DNA from 3 places in the Streptomyces sp. NPDC051963 genome. Region 3 is predicted to be linked to each of the others. Evidence: riboswitches for the same ligand, from Rfam matches in the RefSeq annotation. Region 3 holds a riboswitch; each other region holds the start of a gene.
The links. Region 3 has a riboswitch for thiamine pyrophosphate ahead of thiC (phosphomethylpyrimidine synthase ThiC). Riboswitches for the same ligand answer to the same signal wherever they lie in the genome.
Positions count from the first base shown of each region.

Region 1: another riboswitch for thiamine pyrophosphate. It lies ahead of ACIHFB_RS31020 (thiamine ABC transporter substrate binding subunit); the one in region 3 lies ahead of thiC (phosphomethylpyrimidine synthase ThiC).
Region 2: another riboswitch for thiamine pyrophosphate. It lies ahead of thiO (glycine oxidase ThiO); the one in region 3 lies ahead of thiC (phosphomethylpyrimidine synthase ThiC).

Region 1 covers NZ_JBIUCC010000007.1:661,528-671,543, forward strand. Annotated here, with positions in the region: gene ACIHFB_RS31005 (integral membrane plasmid transfer protein) at 1-138, opposite strand, end outside; partial or broken gene ACIHFB_RS31010 (hypothetical protein) at 328-605, opposite strand; gene rlmN (23S rRNA (adenine(2503)-C(2))-methyltransferase RlmN) at 1,077-2,183, shown strand; TPP riboswitch at 2,251-2,368, shown strand; gene ACIHFB_RS31020 (thiamine ABC transporter substrate binding subunit) at 2,366-3,439, shown strand; gene ACIHFB_RS31025 (ABC transporter permease) at 3,415-5,079, shown strand; gene ACIHFB_RS31030 (ABC transporter ATP-binding protein) at 5,079-6,098, shown strand; gene ACIHFB_RS31035 (maleylpyruvate isomerase family mycothiol-dependent enzyme) at 6,123-6,920, shown strand; gene ACIHFB_RS31040 (LAETG motif-containing sortase-dependent surface protein) at 6,983-7,639, opposite strand; gene ACIHFB_RS31045 (Rossmann fold nucleotide-binding protein) at 7,829-8,953, opposite strand; gene ACIHFB_RS31050 (VOC family protein) at 8,991-9,398, opposite strand; gene ACIHFB_RS31055 (hypothetical protein) at 9,507-10,016, opposite strand, start outside.
Region 2 covers NZ_JBIUCC010000002.1:886,225-896,240, reverse strand. Annotated here, with positions in the region: gene ACIHFB_RS10485 (hypothetical protein) at 1-339, opposite strand, end outside; gene metF (methylenetetrahydrofolate reductase [NAD(P)H]) at 396-1,319, opposite strand; gene thiE (thiamine phosphate synthase) at 1,506-2,168, opposite strand; gene ACIHFB_RS10470 (Rv2175c family DNA-binding protein) at 2,370-2,735, opposite strand; gene ACIHFB_RS10465 (FAD-dependent oxidoreductase) at 2,869-4,098, opposite strand; gene ACIHFB_RS10460 (hypothetical protein) at 4,127-4,504, opposite strand; TPP riboswitch at 4,557-4,668, shown strand; gene thiO (glycine oxidase ThiO) at 4,666-5,841, shown strand; gene thiS (sulfur carrier protein ThiS) at 5,838-6,038, shown strand; gene ACIHFB_RS10445 (thiazole synthase) at 6,042-6,836, shown strand; gene pknB (Stk1 family PASTA domain-containing Ser/Thr kinase) at 6,931-8,853, shown strand; gene ACIHFB_RS10435 (deoxyribonuclease IV) at 8,870-9,745, shown strand; gene ACIHFB_RS10430 (DUF4396 domain-containing protein) at 9,822-10,016, shown strand, end outside.
Region 3 covers NZ_JBIUCC010000005.1:81,152-91,167, forward strand. Annotated here, with positions in the region: gene ACIHFB_RS21090 (LacI family DNA-binding transcriptional regulator) at 1-858, shown strand, start outside; gene ACIHFB_RS21095 (metallophosphoesterase) at 1,043-2,140, shown strand; gene ACIHFB_RS21100 (hypothetical protein) at 2,333-3,202, shown strand; partial or broken gene ACIHFB_RS21105 (thiamine biosynthesis protein ThiC) at 3,381-3,461, opposite strand; gene ACIHFB_RS21110 (hypothetical protein) at 3,490-4,326, opposite strand; partial or broken gene ACIHFB_RS21115 (thiamine biosynthesis protein ThiC) at 4,478-4,624, opposite strand; gene ACIHFB_RS21120 (DUF4240 domain-containing protein) at 4,735-5,304, shown strand; gene thiC (phosphomethylpyrimidine synthase ThiC) at 5,497-7,323, opposite strand; TPP riboswitch at 7,316-7,493, opposite strand; gene ACIHFB_RS21130 (YibE/F family protein) at 7,565-9,127, shown strand; gene ACIHFB_RS21135 (SsgA family sporulation/cell division regulator) at 9,306-9,743, opposite strand; gene ACIHFB_RS21140 (IclR family transcriptional regulator C-terminal domain-containing protein) at 9,843-10,016, opposite strand, start outside.

The sequences.
Region 1 (10,016 bases), on a different contig from region 3:
GGCCTTGGCGCCCGTCCACGATCCGGCGACGACCGCGCCGACGAACGCGAGCAGCAGACCGGTCTTGGTGTCGGTCCGCGTGATCTCCGCCTCAGTCTCCGCGTGAGCGGTGGCGAGCATGGCGTCCTGGGCGCTCATGCCGCTTCCTCCGTCCCGGACTCGGCACGGGCGGCGGCCCGCAGGAAGGGCATGGCGCGGGCGAGGGCGTCCGCATACAGGGCGTCCCAGGCTACGCAGCGTTTCTGCCGGCCCTCAGCAGAGGCGCTTCGGGGGCATGGTGTTGGGGCCATTGTTTTTTGGCCAAGCGGTCAGCTCCAGAACCTTCCGTCATCGCTTTACCCGCCTACGAACGGCAATGCACAGCGAGACCGAGGAGAACCGGTTCGGAGAAGTGGGAGGCCATTTCAATGTAGTCGCCAGTGGTAGTGAGGTCCTTCGGAAGTGAACCGTTCGTCGCTAGGGTTCTTCGGAGCTGTTTTGTCGATCTCGAAAGTCACCTTCCCCTCGCTCGCCAGGAAGAGCCACCCTGGCGCGCGCGACGCACGTAATCCGTACCCCGATAGAAGCCAGTACAGCTGCAGCAGCCAACGCTCAGCTGCACGTGTAGCCGGGCAACTTGCAGTGACGCGCAGGAAAAGATCCGGATCGATCGTCGTTCCTTGATAGCTCACCCTGGGCCGCTCGTGCATGGAATTGAAATGCCTGCCACGTTCGTCTGTTGAAAGCCGCGAAAGGCATTCCGTGTAAGGTTCGACAACTTCGCCTCGGCACGGAGAAGCGCTATCCGCGATTTCTTCGGTTTGGGAACACTCGGTCCATTGGTGAGTCGGCGGCGCGGGGTCCGTCATTCTCCACCGCTACCGCACTTGAGGTGCGTCTGTCCGTGACATTGCAAATCCCCGGGTACGGGGTGCGAGACTCTCAGGTCCAGCGTTGTCCCAGGTCACTCGCCCGTTGCCGGGCCGTCTGTGGGCCGTCCGAGGGGGATCAACGACGACCGACAACGACCGTCAACGACCACCCCCGGGGCCGACGGCCGCAGGTCACCCGATTCGATCTGCGACACTGGTACCGCCATGCCTAAGCCCGGAGAACTCACTTTCGTAGCCCCCCGCGGAGCCAAGAAGCCGCCGCGGCACCTTGCCGATCTCTCGCCGGCCGAGCGCAAAGAGGTCGTCGCCGAGATCGGGGAGAAGCCGTTTCGCGCCAAGCAGCTTTCGCAGCACTACTTCGCGCGGTTCGCGCACGACCCGGCTCAGTGGACCGACATCCCGGCCGCGGCGCGCGGCAAGCTTCAGGAGGCGCTGCTTCCGGAGCTGATGACGGTCGTGCGGCATCTGTCGACGGACCAGGACACCACGCGCAAGACGCTGTGGCGGCTGTTCGACGGGACGCTGGTGGAGTCGGTGCTGATGCGGTACCCGGACCGGGTGACGATGTGCATCAGCTCGCAGGCGGGCTGCGGTATGAACTGCCCGTTCTGCGCCACCGGGCAGGCGGGTCTCGACCGGAATCTGTCCACCGCCGAGATCGTGCACCAGATCGTGGACGGGATGCGGGCGCTCAGGGACGGTGAGATTCCCGGGGGTCCGGCCCGGCTCTCGAACATCGTCTTCATGGGCATGGGCGAGCCGCTCGCCAACTACAAGCGCGTCGTCGGTGCGATCCGAGCGCTCACCGACCCCGAGCCGGACGGGCTGGGGCTGTCGCAGCGGGGCATCACCGTTTCCACGGTCGGGCTCGTCCCGGCCATCCACCGGTTCTCCGACGAGGGCTTCAAGTGCCGGCTCGCGATCTCGCTGCACGCACCGGACGACGAGCTGCGCGACACCCTCGTACCGGTCAACACCCGGTGGAAGGTGCGCGAGGTGCTCGACGCCGGCTGGGAGTACGCGGCCCGGTCCGGGCGCCGGCTGTCCATCGAGTACGCGCTGATCCGGGACATCAACGACCAGGCGTGGCGCGGTGACCGGCTCGGCAGGCTGCTCCGGGGCAAGCCGGTGCATGTGAACCTGATCCCGCTGAACCCGACGCCGGGCTCGAAGTGGACCGCGTCCCGGCCCGAGGACGAGAAGGCGTTCGTGGAGGCCATCGCCGCCCATGGCGTGCCGGTGACCGTCCGGGACACCCGAGGTCAGGAGATCGACGGGGCGTGTGGTCAGCTGGCGGCCACCGAGAGGTAGTCTGACCGGCGTCAGTACAACTGCATATCCGAAACAACTTCATATCCGGACAACTTCATATCCGATTCATTTCCGACAGGGGAGCGCCACAGCGCTGAGAGTGCGGCAGCCGTCTTCCGGTGGGCCGCAGACCCTCTGAACCTCGCCCAGGTCATTCTGGGTAGGAAGTTCGGTCTTCACTCATGAGAACCACGAACAAGTACATAGTCATGGCCATCGGACTGGGCCTGGTCACGCTGTCCGCGTGCGGATCGTCCTCCGGCTCGGGCGGTGACTCCAAGACCGTCACGCTCGTCAGCCACGACTCATGGGCCGTCTCCAAGAGCGTCATCGCCGACTTCGAGAAGGAGTCCGGCTACCAGGTCAAGGTCCTGGAGGACGGCGACGCCGGGCAGGCCGTGAACAAGGCGATCCTGACCAAGGACAACCCGCAGGGCGATGTCTTCTTCGGCGTCGACAACACCCTGCTCTCGCGGGCCCTCGACAACGGTCTCTTCCAGTCGTACGAGGCGAAGGGCGCCGACCTGATCAAGCCGGAGTACCGGGTCGACGAGGACAAGCACCGTGTCACGCCCGTCGACACCGGCGACATCTGCGTCAACTACGACAAGGCCTGGTTCAGCGAGCACAAGCTGACCCCGCCCCGGTCCTTCGCCGACCTGATCAAGCCCGCGTACAAGAATCTGCTCGTCACCGAGAACGCCGCCACCTCCTCGCCCGGCCTCGGCTTCCTGCTCGGCAGTGCCGCCGCGTACGGCGACGACAACTGGCCGGACTACTGGAAGAAGCTCAAGGCCAACGGCGTCAAGGTCGTCGACGGCTGGGAGCAGGCCTACAACGAGGAGTTCTCCGGTTCCGCCGGCGGCAAGAAGGCCAAGGCCGACCGGCCGCTCGTCGTCTCGTACGCCTCCTCGCCGCCCGCCGAGGTCATCTACGCGGACCCCAGGCCGACGACCGCGCCGACCGGCGTCGCGACCGGCACCTGCTTCCGGCAGGTCGAGTACGCGGGGCTGCTGAGCAACGCGCGGAACACCGAGGGCGGCAAGGCGCTCCTCGACTTCATGCTCACGAAGACGTTCCAGGACGACATGCCGATGAACATGTTCGTCTACCCGGTGCGTGAAGGCGCCGAGGTGCCCGAGGAGTTCACGAAGTACGGTCCGCAGGCCGAGGACCCCGAGACCATGGACCCGGCGAAGATCGCCGCCCATCGCGACCAGTGGGTCAAGTCATGGACCTCACTTCTACTGAAGTAGCCCCCGTCCGCCGGACGTACGCGGCGCGGCTCGCGCTCATGGCCGTGCCCGTCGCGTTCTTCGCGGTCTTCTTCGCCTACCCCGTCGCCGCGATCCTCGCGCGCGGGCTCCATGTCGACGGGGTCTGGCACTTCGGGCGGATCTGGGACGTGGTCGCGCAGTCCGACATCCGGCATGTCCTGTGGTTCACCACCTGGCAGGCCCTCGCCTCCACCGCGCTCACCCTGCTGATCGCCCTGCCCGGCGCCTACGTCTTCGCCCGCTTCGACTTCCCGGGCAAGCAGGTCCTGCGGGCGATCGTCACCGTCCCCTTCGTGCTGCCGACGGTCGTCGTCGGTACGGCGTTCCTGGCGCTCGTGGGCCGCGGCGGGCTGCTGGACGAGCTGTGGGGCGTACGGCTGGACACGACCGTCTGGGCCATCCTGCTGGCGCATGCCTTCTTCAACTACGCGGTCGTCGTACGGACGGTCGGCGGGCTCTGGGGACAGCTCGACCCGCGACAGGAGGAGGCGGCGCGGATGCTCGGGGCGTCGCGGCTGAGGGCCTGGCGTCAGATCACCCTCCCGGCCCTGGCACCGGCCCTGGCGGCGGCCACGCTGATGGTGTTCCTGTTCACCTTCACCTCCTTCGGCGTGGTGCAGATCCTCGGCGGACCGACGTTCTCGACGCTGGAGGTCGAGATCTACCGGCAGACCTCGGAGATCTTCGATCTGTCCACGGCCGCGGTGCTGACGATCGTCCAGTTCGTGGCGGTGGGCGCGATCCTCGCCCTGCACGCCTGGACCGTACGGCGGCGGGAGACCGCGCTGCGTCTGGTGGACGCGTCGGTGACGGCCCGGCGACCGCGCGGGACGGGCCAGTGGGCGCTGCTGGCGGGCGTTCTCGCCTCCATCGTCGTACTCCTGCTGCTGCCGCTGGCCGTGCTGGTGCAACGGTCGTTCGACGCACCCGGCTTCGGGTACTACCGGGCGCTGACGTCGTCCGACGGGGGCGTGTTCCTGGTGGCGCCGATCGAGGCGATCGGCAATTCGCTCCAGTACGCCGTCGTCGCCACCGTCATCGCCATGGTGATCGGTGGTCTTGCCGCCGCAGCGCTCACCCGGCGGGACGCGGGCCGGTTCGTGCGCGGGTTCGACGCGCTGCTCATGCTGCCGCTCGGGGTGTCCGCGGTGACGGTCGGCTTCGGGTTTCTGATCGCGCTGGACGAGCCGCCGCTGGATCTGCGGGCCTCCTGGATCCTGGTGCCGCTCGCGCAGGCGCTGGTCGGTGTGCCGTTCGTCGTACGGACCATGCTGCCCGTGCTGCGGGCGGTGGACGGGCGGCTCAGGGAGGCGGCCGCCGTGCTCGGGGCGTCGCCCTGGCGGGTGTGGCGTGAGGTCGACCTGCCGATGGTGCGACGGGCGCTGCTGATCGCGGCCGGGTTCGCGTTCGCGGTGTCGCTGGGCGAGTTCGGGGCGACCGTGTTCATCGCGCGGCCCGACAACCCGACGCTGCCGGTCGCCGTGGCCAGGCTGCTCGGGCGGGCCGGCGAGCTCAACTACGGCCAGGCGATGGCCCTTTCGACGATTCTGATGGTGGTGTGCGCGGCGGCGCTGCTGGTGCTGGAGCGGCTGCGGACCGATCGGACGGGAGAGTTCTGATGCTGCTGGGCATCGAAGAGGCGACCGTACGGTTCGGCGGTCGGGCCGTGCTCGACGCCGTTGGCCTGGAGGTCGCCGAGCACGAGATCGTGTGCGTGCTCGGGCCCAGCGGCAGCGGCAAGTCGACGCTGCTGCGTGCGGTGGCGGGACTGCAACCCCTCGACGCCGGGCGGGTGTTGCTGGACGGGCGTGATCAGTCGGGGGTGCCCGCGCATCAGCGTGGGGTGGGGCTGATGTTCCAGGACCATCAGCTGTTCCCGCAGCGCGACGTGGGCGGCAATGTGGCCTTCGGGCTGCGGATGCACGGGGCCTCGAAGAGTGAACAGGCGGAGCGGGTACGGGAGTTGCTCGATCTGGTAGGGCTGCCGGGTTCCGCCCGCCGTGGCGTCGCGTCCCTCTCCGGCGGGGAGCAGCAGCGGGTGGCGCTGGCCCGTGCGCTGGCGCCCCGGCCGCGGCTGCTGATGCTGGACGAGCCGCTCGGCCAGCTCGACCGGTCGCTGCGGGAGCGGCTGGTCGTCGAACTCCGGGAACTCTTCGGCCGGTTGGGCACCACCGTGCTCGCCGTCACGCACGACCAGGGCGAGGCCTTCGCGCTCGCCGACCGGGTCGTGGTGATGCGGGACGGGCGGATCGCCCAGAGCGGTACGCCCCTGGAGGTGTGGCAGCGGCCGGCGGACGAGTTCGTCGCCCGCTTCCTCGGCTTCGACAACGTGGTCGAGGGGACGGTCGTCGGGGAGGCCGCGGACACGCCGTGGGGGAAGCTGCCGGTGGGTGAGGGCGCCGCACAGGGGACGCGGACGCTGCTCGTACGGCCCGCCGGCGTGCGGCTGGTGTCCACCGACACGGGCCTGCGCTGCACGGTGACCGCGCGCACCTTCAGGGGCACCCATGTCGCCGTACACCTTCAGCCGGAGGACGCGCCGCGCCTCGAAGCGGCCTGTGCGCTGCGGGACGCGCCGGAGGTCGGGGACACGGTCGGCGTGGAGTTCGACGCGGCCGAAATCGCCGTGCTCGGTTGACCGGGCGCCCCTAAGGTCAGGGGCATGACGCTACTCGCGCACGACCACTACTGCGACGAAATCGCCGACCAGGTGGGCCGGTTGAGGGCGGTGGTGACGTCCGGTGCCGACCTGTCCGCCACGGTGCCGACCTGTCCGGACTGGACGCTGGAGTATCTCGTCCGGCATACGGGTGGCGCCCTGCGCTGGGTGGAGGCGCTGGTGCGGACGCGGGCGCAGGAGGAGATCCCCGAGGACGAGGTGGAGCTGGGCCACGGCCCCGAAGCCAAAGGCGACCCCGCCGCCCTGGACGCCTGGCTCGCCGAGACCGGCGAGATGGTCGTCGCCGCGCTGCGTGAGGCCGGTCCTGACACGAAGGTGTGGGCGTGGGCCGGGATCCACACCTCCGGCTTCTGGGCCCGCCGGATGACGCACGAACTGACCGTCCACCGCGCCGACGCCACCCTCGCCGCCGGACTGCCCTACGACGTCGCGCCGGACGTGGCGGCGGACGCGATCGACGAGTGGCTTCAGATCATCGAGTTCGTACAGCGGACGATGCCGCACGACGCGGCGACGGAGCTGCGCGGCCCCGGACGCAGCATCCATCTGCACGCCAACGACACCACCCCCGAGGTGAACGCCGAGTGGGTGATCGAGCTCGGTGCGGACGGCGTCGCCTGGCGCCGCGGCCATGAGAAGGCGACCGTGGCCCTGCGCGGCCCGCTGACCGACGTACTGCTCGCCTTCTACCGCCGACTGCCGCTGGACAGCCCGCAGTTGGAGGTCCTCGGTGAGCGGGAGCTGCTGGAGTTCTGGCTGGAGCGGGCGACGTTCGGCTGACATGCGTGTGGCCCGCCCCGAGTTACGGGACGGGCCACAGCGATGGTGCTTTGCCTGAGCCGTCAGCGAGTGCTGTTGGCCCCACGACGGCGGAAGCCGAAGTAGACGGCGCCGCCACCCAGGGCGACCAGCGCTGCCGCGATACCGGCGATCATGCCGGTGTTCGAGTTGGCACCGGTCTCGGCGAGGTTGGAGTCACCGGCCGCGGGAGACGGGGCGTTGCTCGCGGTGTCCGCGGGCGGGGTGCTGTCGCTCTCCGAGGCCGACGGGGTCGGGCTGGGCGTCTCCTCGGCCGGGGCGGAGGGGGTCTCCGACGGCGTCGGAGTGGCCGGCGGAGTCTCGGGCTCCTCCGTCTTGCAGGCCGTGTCCGGGGTCACCAGGTTGGGCTTGATGTCCTCGTCCACGTAGGGCGCGGCGTTGACGTGGATGCGGTACTCCGCGTTCGGCTTCCAGTCCTCGGTGAAGGTGATGGTCACACCTTCGCGCGAGCCCTTGACCACCTGCTCGCCGACCTTCTTGAGGTCGGCGCCATTGTTCTGCAGGTACACGGTGACGGTCGCCGGAACACCGGCGGGGTCCACGTCGGTGACGGTGATGACACCCTTGTCGCCGTCGCACTTGGCGGCGGCCGTGAACTCATTGATGTTGCAGGCGAGGGCGTTGCCCGCGGCACCGAGCGCAAGCGCGGCCGAGGCGGAGGCGACACCGAGGATGCGCACGGAGCGTGCGACGGTACGGCGGGATAGGGGCAGGACTGCCACGTTTGTCCTTCACGAGAAGCGCAAATGCGGGGGGCTGGGGGAGTGTTGATGGGACATCAACACTCCCAAGAGATTCACAGGTCTATAAGCGCCACGTAAGAGGTGTCAACGCATATGCGCGACACAGCCCCCGGCTTTGCCCTCTTATTAACCGCCGACACGTTTCAGAGCCGCCGGAGCCTGCTCGATTCGGTCGACCAGGGCAATTCGGGCCTCCATCGCACGGTCCCGGGCGAGCGCCTGGAGCAGCGGCCAGGCCGGCAACTTCTCCGTCCAGTGCGCCCGGTTCACCAGCACCATGGGGGTGGGCTCGCCCCGCGACTCGTAGTAGTTCGGCGTCGCGTTGTCGAATATCTCCTGTACGGTGCCGGCGGCCCCCGGCAGGAAGACGACGCCCGCGGTGGAGCGGGCCAGCAGGCCGTCCTCGCGGGTGGCGTTGGCGAAGTACTTGGCGATGTGTGCGGCGAACGCGTTCGGCGGCTCGTGGCCGTAGAACCAGGTCGGGATGCCGACCGAAGGGCCGCCCTCGGGCCAGCGCTCGCGGACGTCGAACGCGGCGCGCGCCCAGTCGGTGATCGACGGGACGAACTTCGGTGCCTTGGCGAGGAGTTGGAGCGCCTCGGTGAGCATGCCGTCGCCGTACGGCGCCGCGTACGCACCCAGGTTCGCCGCCTCCATGGCGCCCGGCCCGCCGCCGGTGGCGACCGTGAAACCGGCCCGGGCCAGCTCCTGGCCGAGGCGGGCGGCATCGCCGTACTCCTCCGTGCCGCGCGCCATGGCGTGCCCGCCCATGACGCCGACCACCCGGGCGCCGACGAGGAGTTCGTCGAGGGCGTCCGAGACGGCGTCGTCGTGGATCGAGCGCAACATGGACGAGAAGATGTCGCCGTCCGACTTGGTCTGCTGAAACCAGGAGTACGCGCGGGCGTCCGGGGTCGCCTCATAGCCCTCGTCGAGGCCGGCGAACAACTCGTCGGGCGCGTAGACGAAGCCGCGGTACGGGTCGAAGGGGAGACCCGGGACGGGCGGGAAGACCAGGGCCCCGGAGACGCGCACGTGGGCGGCGGCCCCGGGGTCCATCGGGCAGCCGAGGAAGACGGCGCCCGTGGCGTCCACGGTCAGCAGGACGTCCGTACGGTCCGTCAGATCGACGGCCTGGACACGGTGATGGGCGAGTGAGCCGACCGTTGCGACCACCTCGTCGAACTCGGCGAGGGACTCGATCTCACGGTCGTGGGAGCCGTCGAACGGCTGGGCGGGTGTCGAGTGCACCCGCCCATGCTAGGCACGTCGGATCGTCGGCCAGGGGTCAGCCCTCGATCGCCGACGGGTCCATCCACACGACCTCCCAGTGGTGGCCGTCGAGGTCGTCGAAGCCACGGCCGTACATGAAGCCGTGGTCCTGGACCTGCTCCGACGCCGTGCCGCCCGCGGCGACCGCCTTCTCGACCAGTTCGTCGACCTTCTCGCGGCTCTCGGCGCTCAGACAGATCGCCACCTCGCTGGTCTTGGTGGCGTCCGCGATCTCCTTGTTCGTGAAGGTCGAGTAGAACGGCTTGGTGAGCATCATCGCGACGATGGTGTCGCTGATCACGACCGATGCCGCGTTCTCGTCGGTGAACTGTGCGTTGATCGAGTAGCCCAGCTCCGTGAAGAACTTCTTCGAGGCGTCGAGGTCGTTCACGGGCAGGTTCACGAAGATCATCTGCTGGTACATCGCGGTCTCTCCCATCGAGTTCGTGTCGTTGCGTGGGGTAGACCCAGGGGCCGAGCGGAACTCATCGCCGGGCGGAGACTTTTTTTCGTACGTGTTCTCGTACGACGTTCAGTGGGCCATCGGCAGCGCCGCCAGCTCGGCGACGATCAGGCTGAGCGGGCCGAACAGGGCCAGCAGGGCGCCGGCGCGGAGGGCGGCGGCGCTGCGGAGCATGGCGGCCGGGGCGCCGAGGCGCACGAGGGCGGCGGTGGTGTCGGCACGGGCCTGCTTCGCCTCCACGGCGGCGGTGAGAAGGGTGGCCGCGGTGCTGCCGACGACCACCAGGGTGCCGAGGGTGGTGAGCGAGCCGAGGGGCTGGACCTCGGTGTCATGGACGAGGGCCGACGTGTACGCAGCCGAGGCGACCGCGCAGGCGACGCCCAGCGGGCGGCCGATGCGGGCGGACTCCTCCATGAGGATGCGGCCCGCGAGGAGGCGCAGAGCGCCGGGGTGGAGGGACTGGAGGAGACGGCCGCACAGGTGGGTCAGGCCCGGGGCGGCGAGGGTGAGACCCAGCGCGGTGAGGGCCCAGCCGACGAGGGTGCCGGGGGACGTGGTGTCCGCGCTGCGGCTGGCGTA
Region 2 (10,016 bases), on a different contig from region 3:
GCTCGCCTGGAGGTCGGTGACCTCGAGGGTCGGCTCCTGGCGGTCGGGTTCGCCACGGCGGCGCTTGCTGCCGCCGAAGGACGGGCGGCCGCTGACCGCCCAGCCGGCCGCGAAGCCGCGGCGGAAGGACAGCGTGACGTAGGTCTGGCCGACCGCGAAGGCGGCCGCGCCCAGGCCGATGACGATGACGGAAGGGATCAGCACCCCGAGCACGACGCCGAGGAAGCCGACGAAGGCAAGCAGCCGCCAGCGCAGACGCGCCTTGTACTGCAACAGCACCTCGCCGAGCAGCCACAGCGCGACGATGCCGAACGCGATGTAGAGGACCGTCCAGCCCATGTACGCCCCTCTCCCAGTGGCCGTTACGCAGTGTGTCGTATACCGGTGCGGCCGGTCTAGGCCTGCGGTGGGTGGTGCAGGCCCAGGTTTTCGTAGATTTCCAGCGCTGCCGTGGAGTTGTTGAGCGTGATGAAGTGCAGTCCGGGGACTCCCTCGGCCAGCAGTCGCGCGCAGAACTCCGTGGCGAACTCGATCCCAATGGAGCGTACAGCGGCCGGATCGTCTTTTGCTGTGAGGATTCTGTCTTTCAGACCGGCCGGGATGGAGGCATTGCTGAGCTGCGGCAACCGCTCCAGCATCCTGACGCTGGTGACCGGCATCACCTCAGGAATCACCGGGGTGTCGCAGGCGGCGGCCGCGACGCGGTCGCGCAGACGCAGATACGACTCCGGCTGGAAGAACATCTGCGTGATCGCGTAGTCCGCGCCGGCCCGGCACTTGTCGACGAAGTGCGCTACGTCCGTGTCCCAGTCGGCGGAGCGCGGGTGCATCTCCGGGAAGGCCGCGACGCCGACGCAGAAGTCGCCCGACTCCTTGATGAGCCGCACGAGTTCGGCGGCGTAGGCGAGGCCCTTCGGGTGCTGTACCCAGTCGGCCATGGGGTCGCCGGGCGGGTCGCCGCGCAGCGCGAGCATGTTGCGGATGCCGGCGCCGGCGAACTGGCCGATGATGTTGCGCAGTTCGGCGATGGAGTGGTCGATCGCGGTGAGGTGGGCGACCGGCGTGAGGGTGGTGTCGGCGACGATCTGCTGGGTCTCCTTGACCGTGCCGGCACGGGTGGACCCGCCGGCGCCGTAGGTCACGGAGACGAAGTCGGGAGCGACCGCCTCGACCCTGCGCAGCGCGTTCCACAGGTTCTTCTCGCCCTTGGCGGTCTTCGGTGCGGAGAACTCGAACGAGTACGTCTTCTTGCCGCTGGCGAGCATGTCACGCACGGTGCGTGCGCGGTCAGTCCTGGTGGATGCGGTTCCAAGGGCCATACCGGCAGGTTAGTGGCGGCCCGGCGGTCCCCCAACCGGACTCCGAAGATTTGCCCGATTTGTCGTCTTACTGTCCACCCATCGGACAAGTTGGCGTTTCCCCGCGGAGCGCTCCGCGGGCTGTGCCGATACGGGGCTCCCCCCGGGGCCGATATTGGGGCTCATCCGGGGGCCGACAGGGGCCGGTCAGGCCTGGGCCGCCCTCAGCCGCTTCGCGAACTCCGCCGCCGCGGCCCCCGGGTCCGCCGCCTCCGTGATCGCCCGGACGACCACGACCCGGCGGGCGCCCGCGTCCAGTACCTCGTCGAGGTTGGACAGGTCGATGCCGCCGATGGCGAACCAGGGGCGGTCGGTGCCGAGGGAAGCGGTGTGGCGGACCAGGTCGAGGCCGGGGGCGTGGCGGCCGGGCTTGGTGGGGGTCGGCCAGCAGGGGCCCGTGCAGAAGTAGTCCACGCCGTCCTGGACGGCGGCCGCGGTCGCCTCGGACCCGGCGTGCGTCGAGCGGCCGATGAGGATGTCGTCGCCGAGGATCGCCCGGGCCGCCGGGACGGGCAGGTCACCCTGGCCGAGATGGAGTACGTCGGCGCCGGCGGCGTGGGCGACGTCCGCCCGGTCGTTGACCGAGAAGAGCTTGCCGTGCCGGGCGCAGGCGTCGGCGAAGACCTCGAGGTGCTCCAGCTCCTCCGCCGCCTCCATGCCCTTGTCCCGCAGTTGCACGATGTCGACACCGCCCGCCAGGACCGCGTCGAGGAACTCGGGCAGGTCGCCCTGGCGCTTGCGGGCGTCCGTGCACAGGTAGACCCGTGCGTCGGCGAGTCGGGCGCACACGGTGGCGGCGGTGTCGGGCATGGATCTCCCCCGTTGATCGGTGGCGTACGGGCCACGTCGGTGTTTGTGGCGCACGGACCACATCGGTGTCTGTGGCGCACGGGCCACGGCGCATGCCGTCGCCGGTGTCCGTCGGCCGCTGTGGGCCGCACTGGACCGCGGCCGCGGCCTCCGTGGGCCGCGGCCCGTACGCCGGACGGTGTTCAGGTCAGCGTGCGGTGCTCAGACGGCGAGCGCCTGGGCGCGGCGCTTCACCTCCGTGCCGCGATTCTCGCTCAAGGCCTGCGCGGGGGTGCCGGGCAGGCTCGCGTCGGGGGTGAACAGCCACTCGAGCATCTCTTCGTCGGAGAAGCCGTCGTCCCGCAGGAGTGTCAGGGTCCCGGACAGGCCCTTGACGACCTTGTCCCCGTCGATGAAGGCGGCAGGGACGTGCAGCGCGCGGTTCTCACCACGGCGTACGGCGATGAGCTGGCCCTCCTTGACCAGCTGCCGGACGCGCGTCACCTCGACGTCGAGCATCTCTGCGATGTCGGGCAGGGTGAGCCAGGCGGGGACGAGAGCATCGATCTTTGCGTCAATCTCGGTCACGGGACAAGCGTGCCATCCCGGACTGACAGTCGGAAGCCAGGCCCGTCCGACCTGCGCGAACACGTTACGCCATGGTCGCTTCCACCCGCCCGGACGGCTCAGACCGTCACCGGCCCCTCCGCTCGCGGACGCCTTACGCCGTCGCCGCCTTCAGCGGCCTGGCCGGGTCCGAGATCAGCATCGGATCCATCTCCGCGCCCGCCTCGATCAGCCGCCGCCCCTGGGCCAGGTCCCTGGGGCGGCCCACCGCCAGCAGGGCGACCAGCCGGTTCTCACGGAGCCAGCACACCGTCCAGGACGGGCCGGAGGCGTCACCGCGCCACAGGGTCGTGTCGGCGGACGCGTGGTGGCCGACGTACTGGACGAAGCGGCCGAACTGCTCCGACCAGAAGTACGGGACCGGGTCGTACACCGCCGGGGCCTCGCCGATGATGTTCGCCGCGACCGTACGGGGCCCCTGGAGGGCGTTGTCCCAGTGGTGGACCAGCAGGCGCTCGCCATACCTTCCCGAAGGGAAGGAAGCGCAGTCGCCGACCGCGTAGACGTCCGGCACGGAGGTCTGGAGCCGGTCGTCGGCCACGACCTCGCCGTGTCTGCCCAGCGCGATGTCCGAACCGGCGAGCCAGGCGGTGGCGGGCCGGGCGCCGATGCCGACCACGACGGCGTCCGCGGGCAGCCGCGAGCCGTCGTCGAGGACGACCGAGCCGGGCTCGACGCGCTCCACGCGCGCGTGCGTCCGCAGCACCGCGCCGCTGTCGGCGTACCAGGCGGTCATGGGCGCGGCCACCTCGGCGGGCAGTGCGCCCGCGAGCGGCCGGTCGGCGGCCTCCACGACGGTCACCGCGCAGCCCGCCTCACGCGCCGCCGTGGCGAACTCCGCGCCGATCCAGCCCGCGCCGACGACCACGATGTCGTGCTGCCGGGCGAGCACCGGCCGCAGCCGTTCGGCGTCGTCCAGGGTGCGCAGCAGATGGACGCCGGGGACGCCCTCCGTGCCCGGCAGCCGGATCGGTTCCGCGCCGGTGGCGAGGACCAGGACGTCGTACGGCACCGGCCCGTCGGCGGTGTCCAGTTCGTGGTCGCCGGGGCGTACGCCGAGCACCTCGCAGCCGAGTCGCAGGTCGATGCCGAGCGCTTCGAAGTCCACGTCGAAGGCGGAGCCCTCGGCCTTGCCGAGCAGTACGGCCTTGGACAGTGGCGGCCGGTCGTACGGCTGATGGGGCTCGGCGCCGATCAGCGTCACGCTGCCGTTGAAGCCCTGTTCGCGCAGGGCGACCGCGGTCTGCACGCCGGCCATGCCCGCGCCGGCCACGACCACGCGCCGCGGATGTGACGTGCCTCGTTCCTGCGTCTGCTCGCTCACCTGATCACCATAGACAACTGACGTTCTGTCAGTAAGCGGCAGGTTCAGTGACCTGCTGCACACCAACCTCGTCGACCTGCTCCACCACGCTCGTCCCGCTGCCCGGCTGCGACTCCCACTCCCAGGTCTCATCGAGCCGCACCCGCCCGTCGGGCAGCTCGACGACCGTCGACACGCAGTGCCCGCAGGACGTAGTCCCGTCCCGCTTGAGCTGCACGTACCGGAAGTCGAGCCGGTCGCCCTCGCGCGTACCCACCAGATGCCCGCGTACGACATCGCCACCCGTGTACTCGGCCCAGATCGTCCCGTCCGCCTCGTGGTACGTGAACCGGGTGCGGGTACCCACCTGACCTGGGGCCTGGTCGGCGACCGGGGCGAGGACGAGGCCGTCGAGCGAGCGGGGCATGACAACAGGCTCCCTTACAGAGGCGCGGAACCACGGGCTAGGGTGGCCAACGTAAAGCACTCGCGGGAGCCCGGACGCACCGGGCTGAGAGGGAGGCTGGCGGCCTCCGACCGTACGAACCTGATCCGGGTCATGCCGGCGAAGGGAGGGGCTGGACGCCCATGTCGCATACGTCCGACAAAGCATCCGACACAGCAGACGTCCTGGTCATCGGGGGCGGAATCATCGGGTTGGTCACGGCGTGGCGGGCCGCGCAGCGCGGGTTCGCCACGGCCGTCGTGGATCCCGAACCGGGCGGCGGAGCCGCACAGGTGGCGGCCGGGATGCTGGCCGCCGTCACGGAACTGCACTACGGCGAGCAGACCCTGCTCGGCCTGAACCTCGCCTCGGCCCGCCGCTATCCGGACTTCGCGGCCGAGCTCACCGAGCTGACGGGCCACGACCTCGGTTACCGCCGGTGCGGCACGCTCGCCGTCGCGCTGGATGCCGACGACCGCGCCGAGCTGCGCGAACTGCACGCGCTGCAACGGGAGTCCGGGCTGGAGTCCGAGTGGCTGTCCGGGCGGGAGTGCCGGCGTCTGGAGCCGATGCTCGCGCCGAGTGTGCGCGGCGGGCTGCGGGTCGACGGGGACCACCAGATCGACCCGCGGCGCCTCGCCCGTGCGCTGGTGACCGCGTGCGAGCGGGCGGGGGTGGTCTTCCACCGGTCGTGGGCCGAGCGGCTGTCGGTCGTACGGGAGCGGGCGGCCGGTGTCGTCACGCGCGACGGCCACGCGGTGAGCGCGGGTCAGGTGGTGCTCGCCGGCGGCAGCCTGAGCGGGCAGCTCGCGGGCGTCCCGGACGACGTACTGCCGCCCGTACGCCCCGTGAAGGGCCAGGTGCTGCGACTGACCGTGCCGGAGCGGTACGCGCCGTTCCTGAGCCGCACCGTCCGCGCCATGGTCCGCGGCAGCCATGTCTACCTGGTGCCGCGCGAGAGCGGCGAGCTGGTCGTCGGCGCGACCAGCGAGGAGCTGGGCTGGGACACCACGGTGACGGCGGGCGGTGTCTACGAACTGCTGCGCGACGCGCACGAGCTGGTCCCCGGCATCACCGAGCTGCCGCTGACGGAGACCCGGGCCGGGCTGCGCCCCGGCTCCCCCGACAACGCGCCGCTGCTCGGCCCGACCGAACTCCCCGGACTCCTGCTGGCCACCGGCCACTACCGCAACGGCGTGCTGCTCACGCCGGTCACCGGCGACGCCATGGCGCACGCGCTGACCACCGGTGAACTCCCGGACGTGGCCCGCCCCTTCACCCCGAAGCGCTTCGACGCCCTCTCGGAGCTGCCCGTATGAACGTCTCCGTCAACGGAGAGCCTCGCCGGATCGCTCCCGGCACGGCTCTCGACACGCTCGTGAAGTCCCTCACCGCGGCCCCCTCCGGAGTGGCCGCCGCCCTGAACGAAACCGTCGTCCCGCGCGCGGAGTGGTCCGCCACGTCCCTCTCCGAGGGAGACCGCGTCGAAGTCCTCACCGCCGTCCAAGGAGGCTGACCCATGGCTGACGACCCCTTTGTCATCGGCGGTACGGCCTTCTCGTCCCGGCTCATCATGGGTACGGGCGGCGCGCCCAGCCTGGACGTGCTGGAGCGGGCGCTCGTCGCCTCCGGCACGGAGCTGACGACGGTCGCGATGCGGCGCGTGAACCCCGATGTGCACGGTTCGGTGCTGTCGGTGCTGGAGAGGCTCGGCATCCGGGTCCTGCCGAACACGGCGGGCTGTTTCACCGCCGGGGAAGCCGTCCTCACCGCCCGGCTGGCCCGGGAGGCGCTCGGCACCGACCTGGTCAAGCTGGAGGTCATCGCCGACGAGCGGACGCTGCTGCCGGATCCGATCGAGCTGCTGGAGGCGGCGGAGACGCTGGTGGACGACGGGTTCACGGTGCTGCCGTACACGAACGACGACCCGGTGCTGGCACGGAAACTGGAGGACGCCGGCTGCGCGGCGATCATGCCGCTCGGCTCGCCCATCGGCTCCGGGCTCGGCATCCGCAACCCGCACAACTTCCAGCTGATCGTGGAGCACGCACGCGTGCCGGTGATTCTGGACGCGGGTGCGGGTACGGCGTCGGACGCGGCGCTGGCGATGGAGCTGGGGTGCGCGGGTGTGATGCTTGCCTCAGCGGTGACGCGGGCGCAGGAGCCGGCGCGGATGGCCGAGGCCATGCGGCATGCGGTGGAGGCGGGGCGGCTGGCCCGGCTGGCGGGGCGGATCCCGCGGCGGCACTTCGCGGCGGCGTCGTCCCCCGCGGAGGGCATCGCACAGCTGGACCCGGAGCGGCCGGCCTTCTGAATAGGTGAGGCGTGCGTCACAGGTACGCTTCAGTCCCGCCCCGATCGCGGCCGAAACTGCGGTTGTGTCAGCGACGGCTCGTAGACTCACCGGCGTGGATACGACCCTTCATGACCCCCTGGTCGGGCAGGTGCTCGACGGCAGGTACCGCGTCGACGCGCGGATCGCCGTCGGCGGGATGGCCACGGTCTACCGGGCCGTGGACACCCGGCTCGACCGCGTCCTCGCACTCAAGGTGATGCACCCCACGCTCGCGGCCGACGCCTCCTTCGTGGAGCGGTTCATCCGCGAGGCGAAGTCCGTGGCGCGGCTGGCTCACCCGAATGTGGTGCAGGTCTTCGACCAGGGGACCGACGGGCCGTATGTCTATCTGGCCATGGAGTACGTCGCCGGCTGCACGCTCCGTGACGTCCTGCGCGAGCGGGGGGCGCTCCAGCCGCGCGCCGCGTTCGACATCCTGGAGCCCGTGCTCGCCGCGCTCGGTGCCGCGCACCGCGCCGGGTTCGTGCACCGGGACATGAAGCCGGAGAACGTGTTGATAGGAGACGACGGCCGGGTCAAGGTCGCCGACTTCGGGCTCGTCCGGTCCGTGGACACGGTCACCAACACCACCGGTGCGGTCCTCGGGACGGTCTCGTATCTCGCCCCCGAGCAGATAGAGAACGGCACCACCGACCCCCGCGTCGACGTGTACGCGTGCGGTGTGATGCTCTACGAAATGCTCACCGGCGACCGCCCGCACCAGGGCGACTCCCCCGCCATCGTGCTCTACAAGCACCTGCACGAGGACGTGCCGCCCCCGTCGGCCGCGGTGCCCGGGCTGGCGTACGAGCTGGACGAGCTGGTGGCGTCGGCCACCGCCCGCACCCCCGACCTGCGGCCGTACGACGCCGTGGCGCTGCTCGCACACGCCCGGGAGGTCCGCGGCTCGCTCGGTGCGGACCAGCTGGACGCGGTGCCGCCGCAGGCGCTCACGGCCGAACACCTGGGCGCCGAGGACCGTACGAGCGTGATCCCTCGTGCGCTGACCATGCTGCGCTCGCTGCCGGTGAACGAGGACGAGCCCGAGGTCCTCCGCACCAGCCGCTTCGAGAGCCCGCCGCCCCTGCCGCGGCGGCGCTCCGCCCGGCCGCCCCGAGCCCGACTGTGGACGATCGTCGCTGCCGTCCTGCTGGTCTTCGGCGTCGGCGCGGGCGTCTGGTACATCAATTCCGGCCAGTTCACCAAGGTCCCGCCGCTGGTGACCAAGACCGAGGCACAGGCCCGCGAGCGCCTGGAGACGGCCGGGCTCGAGACCGGCCAGGTCAAGCACGCATACAGCGACACCGTGAAGCGCGGCTCGGTCATCAGCAGCGATCCGGAGGTGGGCGAGCGGATACGGCAGAACGACTCCGTGGCACTCACCGTCTCCGACGGCCCGCAGACCGTGCGGGTGCCCGACGTGGAGGGCTACCGCCTCGACCGGGCCAGGACCGTGCTGAAGCAGGAGGGGCTGGCGCCGGGCATGGTCACCCGGGAGTTCAGCGAGGACGTCGAGTCGGGCTTCGTGATCAGCACCGACCCGGACGCGGGCACCACCCGGCGCTCCGGCACCGCGATCGCGCTCACCGTCAGCAAGGGCAGTCCGGTGGAGGTGGCCGACGTCACCGGCGCGAGCCTGGAGGACGCGCGGGCAGAGCTGGAGGAGGCGGGCCTGAAGGTGCGGGTCGCCGCCGAGCAGGTCACCTCGGAGTTCGACAAGGGCCAGGTCGCCCGTCAGTCCCTGGACCCCGGCAGCGAGGCCGCCGAGGGCGACACGGTGACGCTGACGCTGTCCAAGGGCCCCGAGATGGTCGAGGTCCCGGACGTGGTCGGCGACAACGTGGACGACGCCAAGGCGGAACTGGAAGCAGCCGGTTTCCAGGTCGACGAGGACCGCGGGCTGCTCGGACTGTTCGGCGACACCGTCAAGAAGCAGTCCGTGAAGGGCGGCAAGACGGCCCCCAAGGGGTCGACGATCACCCTCGAGATCCGCTGACGGGACGCACGCGCACGTGACCAGCAAGCAGCTCCGCAATCCCGTCGGCGGGCATGTCCCCGTCGCGGGCGGCCTGAACTCCGTGGGCCTGTCGTACGCCCGTGACCTGGCGGCCGAGACCGTGCAGGTCTTCGTCGCCAACCCGCGCGGCTGGGCGACGCCCGCCGGGAACCCGCGGCAGGACGAGGAGTTCCGGGCGGCCTGTGCCGCCGAGTCCGTCCCGGCGTATGTGCACGCCCCGTATCTGATCAACTTCGGCTCGCACACCGAGGCGACCGCCCAGAGGTCGGTGGAGTCGCTGCGGCACTCGCTGCGGCGCGGCCGGGAGATCGGGGCGCTGGGCGTGGTCGTGCACACGGGCAGCGCGACCGGCGGCCGGGAGCGTTCCGTCGCGCTCAAGCAGGTACGGGAGTATCTGCTGCCGCTGCTGGACGAGTTGACCCATGCCGACGACCCGTATCTGCTGCTGGAGTCGACGGCGGGCCAGGGGTCCTCGCTCTGCTCACGCACCTGGGACTTCGGGCCGTACTTCGAGGCGCTGGACGCCCATCCGATGCTGGGCGTATGCCTGGACACCTGCCACATCTTCGCCGCCGGGCACGATCTGACCGGCCCGAGCGGTATGCACCAGACGCTCGATCTGCTGGTGGACACGGTCGGCGAGGGCCGGCTGAAGCTGATCCACGCGAACGACTCCAAGGACGTCGTCGGCGCCCACAAGGACCGGCACGAGAACATCGGCGCCGGTCACATCGGCGAGGACCCGTTCCGCGCGCTGATGACCCACCCCGCGACAGCGGGCGTACCGCTGATCATCGAGACGCCGGGCGGCAAGCAGGGGCACGCGGCGGACGTGGAGCGCCTCAAGAAGCTCCGCGACGGGTTGCCGTAGCGGATTCCGGAATACCCCTGGGGGGTATACGGTTCCTGTTGAGGACAGGAGCCGTTACCCGACGTTGGGGGCACACATGGAGCACGAGGCGCACGCAGCACACGCGCACCAGCACGCGGCCGGGGCGACCTGGTCGACGGCCGTCCGGGCCACCCTGCACTGCCTCACCGGATGCGCCATCGGCGAGGTGCTCGGGATGGTGATCGGCACCGCGCTCGGCTGGGGCAACGTACCGACGCTGGTCCTGGCGATCGTGCTCGCGTTCTTCTTC
Region 3 (10,016 bases):
CTGACCGTGACGACATACGGGGATGAACCTTTCACCTTCACCGAGTTCGCGTACTTCGCCGAGATGGCCAGAGCCGCCACCTCGGCCGCGCTCGCCCGCGGCTACGCCCTCGTCATCCTCCCCGCGACCTCCCGCCACGACGTGTGGTCGAACGTCGCCCTGGACGGCACGGTCGTCATCGACCCGTCCGACCAGGACCCGGTGGTCAGCGAACTGGTCCGGCAGGGTTTACCGGTCGTCTCCGACGGCCGCCCGGCCGGGTCGCTGCCGGTCACCGCCTGGGTCGACAACGACCACGAGGCCGCGGTCATGGGCATCCTCGACCACCTGGCCGACGCCGGCGCCCGCCGCATCGGCCTGCTGACCGGGACGACGACGGACACGTACACCCATCTGTCGACCACCGCATATCTGCGCTGGTGTGAGCGAGTGGGCCAGGATCCGGTGTACGAGTCCTACCCGGCGCACGATCCGTGCGCGGGCGCCGTCGCCGCCGACCGACTGCTCGCCCGCCCCGACCGGCCCGACGCCGTCTACGGCCTGTTCGATCCGAACGGCACCGACCTGCTCGCCGCCGCCCGCCGCTACGGGCTGCGCGTACCGGACGACCTGCTTCTGGTCTGTTGCAGCGAGTCCACCGTGTACGCCAACACCGAGCCGCCCATCACCACGCTCTCCCTGAAGCCGCGCCGCATCGGCACGGCGGTGGTCCAACTCCTCATCGACGCCATCGAGGGGGTCGAATCGGACCAACCGGTCGAGCAGGTGATACCGACCGAGCTGATCGTGCGCACCTCGTCCCAGCGACGGCCGCCGCGGACGACCGTCAGCCCGCCTCGATCGCCCAAGAAGGAATAGAACAGGGTCGGCAGCTGGGTGGCAAAGCCCGGCCCAATCGGGGCGAAAGCCGCGATGAACTGGAGTCTTGCGCTGATTCACCACCCCTGGGTCATCACATGGCGCGATCCGCATTCCTATGATGGGCCCACGACACCGCGGGCCGCTGCGACCAGGCAGTCCGATGCGGTGCAGCTGCGGCGCGATGGTGGAGGGGTCGATGACTCAGGGGGCCGGTCAGGGACCCGAGGTGGAGCGGACGGCGACGTTGCGCGACTTCCGGGTGCCCGCGTACGTCCACGAGACCGGTCCGTACGTCCACAACGCGCACCCCGGCGAGGCCGTCAGCCCCGTCGAGGAGCCGGTGGACCACCCGGACGGCTACACGCCCACCCAGCGCGATCTGCCCGTCGTCAACCGCGGTGACACGCTTCAGGCGACCGTCGACCCCGCGGCCGCGACGATCCCGCAGTCCAATGCCGGGCCGGGTCCGCTGTACGTCGTCGGAGACGTGCACGGCTATCTGGACGAGTTGGTGGCCGCCCTCCAGGAGAAGGGCCTCATCGACACCGCGGGCAACTGGTGCGCGGGCACCACCCGGCTGTGGTTCCTCGGCGACTTCACCGACCGCGGCCCCGACGGCATCGGCGTCATCGACCTCGTGATGCGCCTGTCCGCCGAGGCAGCCGCGGCCGGCGGCTACTGCAAGGCACTCATGGGCAACCACGAGCTGCTCCTCCTCGGCGCCAAGCGGTTCGGCGACACCCCCGTCAACTCCGGCGCGGGCACCGCCACCTTCCAGGCCGCCTGGCTGCTCAACGGCGGCCAGAAGACCGACATGGACCGTCTCCAGGACCACCACCTCCAGTGGATGGCCCGGCTGGACGCCGTGGAGGAAGTCGACGGCCATCTGCTCGTGCACTCCGACACCACCGCCTATCTCGACTACGGCGACTCCATCGAGGCGGTCAACGACACCGTCCACGAGGCGCTCACCCGCAACGACGCGGACGAAGTGTGGGATCTGTTCCGCAAGTTCACCAAGCGGTTCTCCTTCCGCGACGAGGGCGGCGCCGACGCCGTGCGCTCACTGCTCGATACGTACGGCGGCACCCGCATCGTTCACGGCCACAGCCCCATTCCGTACCTGCTGGGCGAAGTCGGCTCCGAGGACGACGAGGACGACGACGGTCCCCAGGTCGCGGGACCGCACGTCTACGCCGACGGGCTCGCCATCGCCATGGACGGCGGAGTGACCATGGCCGGAAAGCTGCTGGTCCAGCAACTTCCCCTGGATATCTGAACGTCCACCGGGCAGGCGCCCCCCACGGAGGTACCACCGGAGAGGGCCCGGGCCAGGGGGCAATTTTTGGAAACCCCCTGTCACCGTGTGCCGTCACCGCTCTACCATCGGCTTATCCGTAGCAGGCTCCCCTCCGTTTCTGCCATACGGCTCGTCAGCGTGCGAGCCCCAAGCCCTACGGAGCATCGGGGGATGCAGATGAACAGCGTTCCGCAGCACCTGCTGAGCGAGGACCGCCAGGAATACGAGCGGATCCTCGATGAGGCGCTGCGCTCCGCCCCACACCGCCCTGAACTGGCCGCTGTCGGACAGCGGCTCAACCCGGAACAGCTGCGCACCATGGCTCTCAACGCCTCCGCACTCATCACCGCGGCGGCAGCCACCGAGTACCAGCACTACGTGAAGGTCCGCGAGGAACTGCGCCAACCGGCGCCGTCCACCCCGTCGTCCGTCCGTGAATCCGGCTCCACGGAGCCGGGCACGAACGCGGTGGGGCTCGCCGCCACCATGGGTGAGGTCGCCGAGACCGCCGGCGCGGGCGCCGTCGCCGTCGTCGCGGTCCTGGCACCTGTCCTCGCCGGAACAGCCGCGGCGATCTTCCTGCTCGTGGGCTACATCCTGAAGATGCTGGACCCCGCGCCGGAGTTCGCCCAGACCATGCTGACCACCGGATGGGTGTTCGGCGCCATGACCGCGGCCGCGATCCTTGTCGCCGCTGTCGGGCTGCTGATCACCGCCCTGCGCAACAGGCCCTCGCTCGACACAGGCCCCTACGGGGAGCTGAGCGGGGAGGTGGCCAGGGCCAGGGAAGCCTGGCGCGAGGCCGTGCTGGAGCGCGGCATCCTGCCGTTCCTGCGAGACGCACTGGCCCAACCCGGCACCGCCGCGGCACTGCACCACACGGCACCGCCGGCAACGACCAACCGCATGCCGCACCTCGGCTACAACCGCCCGGGTTTCAGCAGCCCCGACGAAGGCCCCGCCCCGGGCCACCGCCCGAGCTTCAGCAGCCCGGACTACACCAGCCCGGACTTCGGAGGCCCGGAGCACCAGCCGGAGTAGACCCACCTCGGCCCGACACCGCTCGGCTTGCGCCCCCACCCAGGGGAGCGCAAGCCGAACACGGGGCCGAGGACGGTCTGTTCCGGCCGTCATCCCAGCAAGACTCCGACGACCTGGCTCGCGGACCGCCCCGACGCCGCCTCAACCGACGGCCGACGTCGGCCCCTGCACGCTGCCGTCAGTTCGCAATCGGCAGATACACGCGACCACCCGCCTCCGCGAACTCCTTCGACTTCTGAGCCATGCCCTCTTCGATCTCCGCCGTGCGGACTCGACGCGGGCCCACGTCACCGCTCCAGCCGAGCTCCACGGCTCCGCCTGGGCTGAGAGCGCAAGGCCGCCAGCCGCTCGTGATCATCGGGGCCGGCCAGGCACTCGCCCAAGGCCAAGAGCGACAGGAGCTGGACGGGACGTCCCGCCGATGCTGCCGCCGCCAGCTTGTGATGGCCGTCGAGGAGGAAGTGCGTCAGCCCCCAGTGCTCGTATTCGTCGGTCGAGTGGATGCTCACCGCAGGCCGGCACAGATCCAGAGTCGAGACCGCGACCGCTGTCGGCACAGACCCTCGCGCCATCCGCTCGGCATACTCCTCCACCCGCCCCTGTTCGTTCCAGGACGGAGGAACCATCGGTACGACGAACTCATAGAAATGCGCGGTGTCGTCGACCACCGTCTCGAACGTGCGGTAATACGGCGTACGAGGGTGCTCCGGAAGTCCCCAGAACTGGTTGGGTCCCCAGGTGGCCACCTGCTCACCGCTGAAGTAGTCACCCTCCTGTCCCGGAAGGACCAGCCGCGGCTCGACACGGAGCAGCAAAGGAAGGTAGTCGCCTTCCGGCAGCAAGGAGCCGAACGCATCCAGGATGTCGGCGTCCAGATCGGAGATCCGGCCGGCGAGACGCTCCTGCATGGCGTCCAAGGACAACGTCTGGTTTGCACCCTCGAGCCGCTGGAACAGGAACTGGCACGTCCCGCACCACATGGAGAGCTCGAACGCGGGCTTCCCATCGAGCACCAGCAGCCTGCGTCGCGGCCCCGACCCCAGTTCCTGGAGCTCTGTCTCGAACCGCAGCCTCGCCTCAGGTCCGGGAACTCCGAGTCTGCGCGGCTCGCCGACGATGTTCATCACGCCCCCGACCGTACGAGCTCCGGCACCGCACACCAAACGCATTCCTCAGGACGAGCCCGTCCCGCTGTCCTGCGGAGAAGCCGCAGGGGCCCGTGCAGGCCGGGCTGGGCAGCGCCCGTTCAGCACAGGCGCCACCCAGCCGCTCACCTCAGTCCGCAAGGGGCAGGTACACCCGGTTCCCGCTCGCCGCGAACTCCTTCGACTTCTGAGCCATGCCCTCTTCGATCTCCGCCTTGGTGTCGCCGTGTTCGGCGCGGATGTCGTGGGAGATCTTCATGCTGGACAAATTCAGCCCGGAGTCAGCCTCACCCGTAAGGAACGCACCAGGTCGACGGCCTTGAGAAGGATGACGGAGCTCTGCTGAGCGACGTGCATTGTCATACCCGGGTGGCACAGTGCAGCACCATGGACATAGACCGGTTCTGGAACATCATCGAATCCGCACGTTCTTCAGCAACCATCTCCGGCGTGCTCTTCGACGCGGCGCTGGTGGAACTCCTCGCCGGTGGCACTCCGCAGGAGATCCTTGAGTACGCCGAACGGTTCGATGAGGTACATGACGCTCTGTACCGCTGGGATGTCTGGGCGGCGGCCTACCTCATAGGCGGCGGCTGCTCCGACGACAGCTTCATGGACTTCCGAGCAGGGGTGATCGCACTGGGGCGGGACTGGTACGAGCGCACGGCTCTGGACCCGGACAACCTCGCCGAGCACCCTGCTGTCATCAAAGCCGCGAGCGCCCACGTCGACGAAGCGCTGTTCTACGAGGACGTGAACTACATTGCCAGCGGCGCCTTCGAGCGCCTTACGGGAAACCCGCATGCCTTCTACGAGGCCTGGGCTGAGCACCGGTCAGCTGATGAGCAGGACAGCGATGCAACGGACATGGGGGAAGACTTCGACTTCGACGACGCAGACGAGATGCATCGGCGACTGCCCCGTCTGGCAAGGCTTTACCTCGGAGCTCTCGACTAGATGAACTCGAAATACCGATCCATGGGTCGGCTCCGAGGAATCGCGCGGCACACAGCCAGCGGACTCACGGCCTCGTACGGGCGCGTCAGCGGACGCTTTGCCGTGAACACGTAGGCCAGATCCGTCCTTGCCAAGCAGGACGGGACGGCCCGCGACTCCTTCATGAGGCGCGGGCCGTTCACAGGGCTACGACTATTCCGCAAGGGGCAGGTACACCCGGTTCCCGCTAGCCGCGAACTCCTTCGACTTCTGCAGCATCCCCTCAGCGACCTCCTCAGCCGTCGCCCCCGCAGCCGCCGTACCACCGAACCGCTCTGTGATGCTTTGGCTAATCTTCATGCTGCAGAACTTCGGCCCGCACATCGAGCAGAAGTGAGCGGTCTTGGCGGGCTCGGCCGGCAGTGTCTCGTCGTGGAACTCGCGGGCCGTGTCCGGGTCGAGGGCGAGGTTGAACTGGTCCTCCCACCGGAACTCGAAGCGGGCGTCGGACAGCGCGTCGTCCCACTCCTGCGCACCTGGGTGCCCCTTGGCGAGGTCGGCTGCGTGGGCGGCGATCTTGTAGGTGATGACGCCGGTCTTGACGTCGTCACGGTTGGGCAGGCCCAAGTGCTCCTTGGGCGTGACGTAGCAGAGCATGGCCGTGCCCCACCAGGCGATCATCGCGGCACCGATGCCGGAAGTGATGTGGTCGTACGCCGGCGCGACGTCCGTCGTCAGCGGGCCGAGCGTATAGAACGGAGCTTCATCGCAGATCTCCTGCTGAAGGTCGATGTTCTCCTTGATCTTGTGCATCGGGACATGTCCCGGGCCCTCGATCATGGTCTGTACGTTGAAACGCTTCGCGATCGTGTTGAGTTCCCCGAGCGTCCGCAACTCCGCGAACTGGGCCTCGTCGTTGGCGTCCGCGATCGAGCCGGGCCGCAGACCGTCGCCCAGCGAGTACGTGACGTCGTAGGCGGCGAGGATCTCGCAGAGTTCCTCGAAGTTCTCGTAGAGGAACGATTCCTTGTGGTGTGCCAGGCACCAGGCCGCCATGATCGAGCCGCCGCGCGAGACGATGCCGGTCTTGCGGTTCGCCGTCAGCGGCACATACGGCAGGCGCACGCCCGCGTGGACCGTCATGTAGTCCACGCCCTGCTCGGCCTGCTCGATGACCGTGTCCTTGTAGATCTCCCAGGTCAGCTCCTCGGCCCTGCCGTCGACCTTCTCCAGGGCCTGGTAGAGGGGGACCGTGCCGATGGGGACGGGGGAGTTGCGCAGCACCCACTCGCGGGTGGTGTGGATGTTGCGGCCGGTGGACAGGTCCATGACCGTGTCGGCGCCCCAGCGAGTCGCCCAGGTCATCTTCTCGACCTCCTCCTCGATGGAGGAAGTGACCGCGGAGTTGCCGATGTTGGCGTTGACCTTCACCAGGAACCGCTTGCCGATGATCATCGGCTCGATCTCCGGGTGGTTGACGTTCGCGGGCAGTACGGCCCTGCCTGCCGCGATCTCCTCACGGACCACCTCGGGCGAAACGTTCTCCCGGACGGCCACGAACTCCATCTCGGGTGTGATCTCGTCACGGCGCGCGTACGCGAGCTGCGTGACCGCCTTGTCGTCCCGACTGCGGCGTGGTTGTCGCGGCCGCCCGGGGAAGACCGCGTCGAGGTTGCGCAGGCCGCCACGCGGCGAGGTGTGCTTGATTCCGTCGTCCTCGGGGCGGACGGGACGGCCCGCGTACTCCTCGGTGTCGCCGCGGGCGATGATCCAGTTCTCGCGCAGCGGGGCGAGGCCCCGGCGGACATCGGTGTCGGTGTGCGGATCGGTGTACGGGCCCGACGTGTCGTAGAGCGTGACCGACTGCCCGTTGGTGAGATGCACCTGACGGACCGGCACGCGCAGATCGGGTCGTGAGCCCGCGATGTACGCCTTGTGCCAGCCGATGGACTTCCCGGCCTCCCCGTCGGTCCGGTTCTGCGACGAAATATCCGTCGCGTTCTCCGTGGAGGCAGGCGTGCGTGCGTCCTTGATGGTCATGAGACCTACTCCCTACGCCGGCATTACCCGGTAACAGGTTCGGCGGTCGACGCAGCGATTTCCGTCCGCCGACGTTTCATGGGGAACATCACGTGTTCCACGTGAAACATCGCGTAGACGGAGGTCAGCGCCCTCTCAGCCCGGTGCTCCGAGCTCCCGCGTGTACAAACGTGCCCCCACGCTAGCGTCAATTCGGGCGCGCTGAACAGTGGGCCCCCGTCGTTCTTGCGATGATCGGGCGGTGACCACGACACGTCAGTCTCCGTATCCACCGCCCGAGCCGCCCCGCGGCCCCGGCCCCGGTAGCGGCCCTGGAAACGGCAACAGCCGTGGAAACGGGCCGAGTTCCGGCGGCGGTCACGAGGCTGGGGCCGGCACCAGACCCGGAGCGTGGCACGAGCACGGGCCCGTCTCCGGCGGCGGCCCCGAACATGGATCGGGTGCCGGTGGCGGTCACGATCACGGCGGCGGGGACGGACACGGGCCGGGCGGCGGTGGCGGGCACGGCCACTCACACAGTCACGGCCCCGCGGCGCCCGTCTCCAAGCATCTCCGCAAGATCATCGCGGCGATCCTCATCCCGTTCGCCGTGGCGGTGGTCGTCGGGCTCGCGGTGCTGTGGCCGGGCGGCGCCCCGTCGCACGAGCGCACCGGGGTCGGCTTCGACCGGCAGACCCAGCAGGCCACGGTCACCAAGGTGGTCGAGGTCAGCTGCAAGGACGTCAACGCGTCGGGGGAGACGCCGACCGGCGACACCTCCACCGCGGAGGGTTCCTCGGCGCAGCAGCAGGAGAACGGCACCTGCAAGAAGGCGACGATCCGGGTCGACACGGGCAACGACAAGGGCCGTACGTTCACGGAGATCGTGCAGCCGGACCAGTCGCGGCAACTGGACGAGGGCGAGAAGGTCGTGGTCGCCTACGAGCCCTCCGCACCGAAGGATCTTCAGTACTCGGTGACCGACGTCAACCGTCGTGTCCCGATGATGGTGCTCGCCGGCATCTTCGCGCTCGCCGTCGTGATCGTCGGACGCCTGCGCGGTGTCATGGCGCTGGTCGCGCTGGCCATCAGCTTCCTGGTGCTGAACTTCTTCATCCTGCCCGCCATCCTTCAGGGCTCGAACCCGCTGGTCGTGGCGGTGATCGGGGCGAGTGCCATCATGCTGGCAGCCCTGTATCTGTGCCACGGTCTGTCCGCCAGAACCTCGGTGGCCGTACTCGGCACCCTCATCTCGCTGTTGCTGATCGGCATCCTCGGCTCGGTCTTCATCGACTGGGCCTCGCTCACCGGCAACACGGACGACAACACCGGTCTGATCCACGGCCTGTATCCGTCGATCGACATGAGTGGCCTGCTGCTCGCCGGCATCATCATCGGTTCGCTCGGTGTCCTCGACGACGTGACGGTCACGCAGACGTCGGCCGTCTGGGAGCTGCACGAGGCCAACCCGACGATGGGCTGGCGCGGGCTGTACCGTGCCGGCATCCGCATCGGTCGCGACCACATCGCGTCGGTCGTCAACACGCTCGTCCTCGCGTATGCGGGCGCCGCGCTGCCGCTGCTGCTGCTCTTCTCGATCGCCCAGAGCAGCGTCGGTACCGTCGCCAACAGTGAGCTGGTGGCGGAGGAGATCGTGCGCACGCTGGTGGGCTCGATCGGCCTGGTCGCGTCCGTGCCGGTCACGACGGCGCTGGCGGCACTGATGGTCTCAGCCGATCGCCCCGGCGGGGAGCTGACGGCCAACGCTGACGTGGCACCCACGGCTCCGGCACGCGGCGGGAAGGGGCGACGGCGCAAGCGGTGAGGGGAGCGGGCGCCGCGGCCAGGTCACGCCGCTCGCCCTCAGCGGTACGGGGCCGCCAGGTCAAGCGCCCCGCCCCCCACCTCACCCGCCTCACATCGCAGAAGCGTTCCTGCCTGGCTCCACAACCCCGCCGAACCGTTGCATCACCACCGCCCACAGGCGTCCACAGCCACTCCCCTCAGCCCGCGCTCTGCTCCTCCGCGAGGATGCGGTCCAGCGCCTCGTCGAGGTGGGCGTCGAAGTCGGCGAGGGCGCCCTCCTGGCCCAGCGGCACCAGCTTGTCGGTGCGGTCGAGAAAGGCCACGAGCGGCGCCGCCGAGGAACGGAACACGGCCTGGTCGCCGCCCACCTGAAGCCGGATCAGAACGTCACCGAGCGTGTCGAGTTCGGCGGGTGAGACGCGGACATCCCCCTCACCGCACGGCCGGCCCACCCCGTCGATCAGCAGCTCCCGCCCGAACGCCCAGGTCACCGGGGCGTCACCGGGCAGATGGAAGGTCAGCCGCACGGCATAGGGATCACCGGTCTCGTAGCGCAACTCCACCGGGATCCGGAAGGAGAGCTCCTCGGACACGAGAAAGCTCATCATGACTTCTGCCTGTACGGACTCGCGCATCGCCTGTCCCGTCATTTGCCGTCGTCTGGCCGGGAATGAACCCCTTGGCACTGAAGGCATCTTGCTGAACGTACACGACAGATCACAAGGAGTGAGTTTTCAGATGCTGATAGAGATCGCGAGTGACCCCAGGAGACGCCCGACCTCGTCCTGCAACTGCCGCACCGCGGGCAGCAGCCGATCGGCTTGATGGACGGGCAGGGAAATGGCCATGGTCGCCGCCGTGGTGCCCACGGTGATGGGAATCGCCGCACACACGGTGCCGAGCGCGTA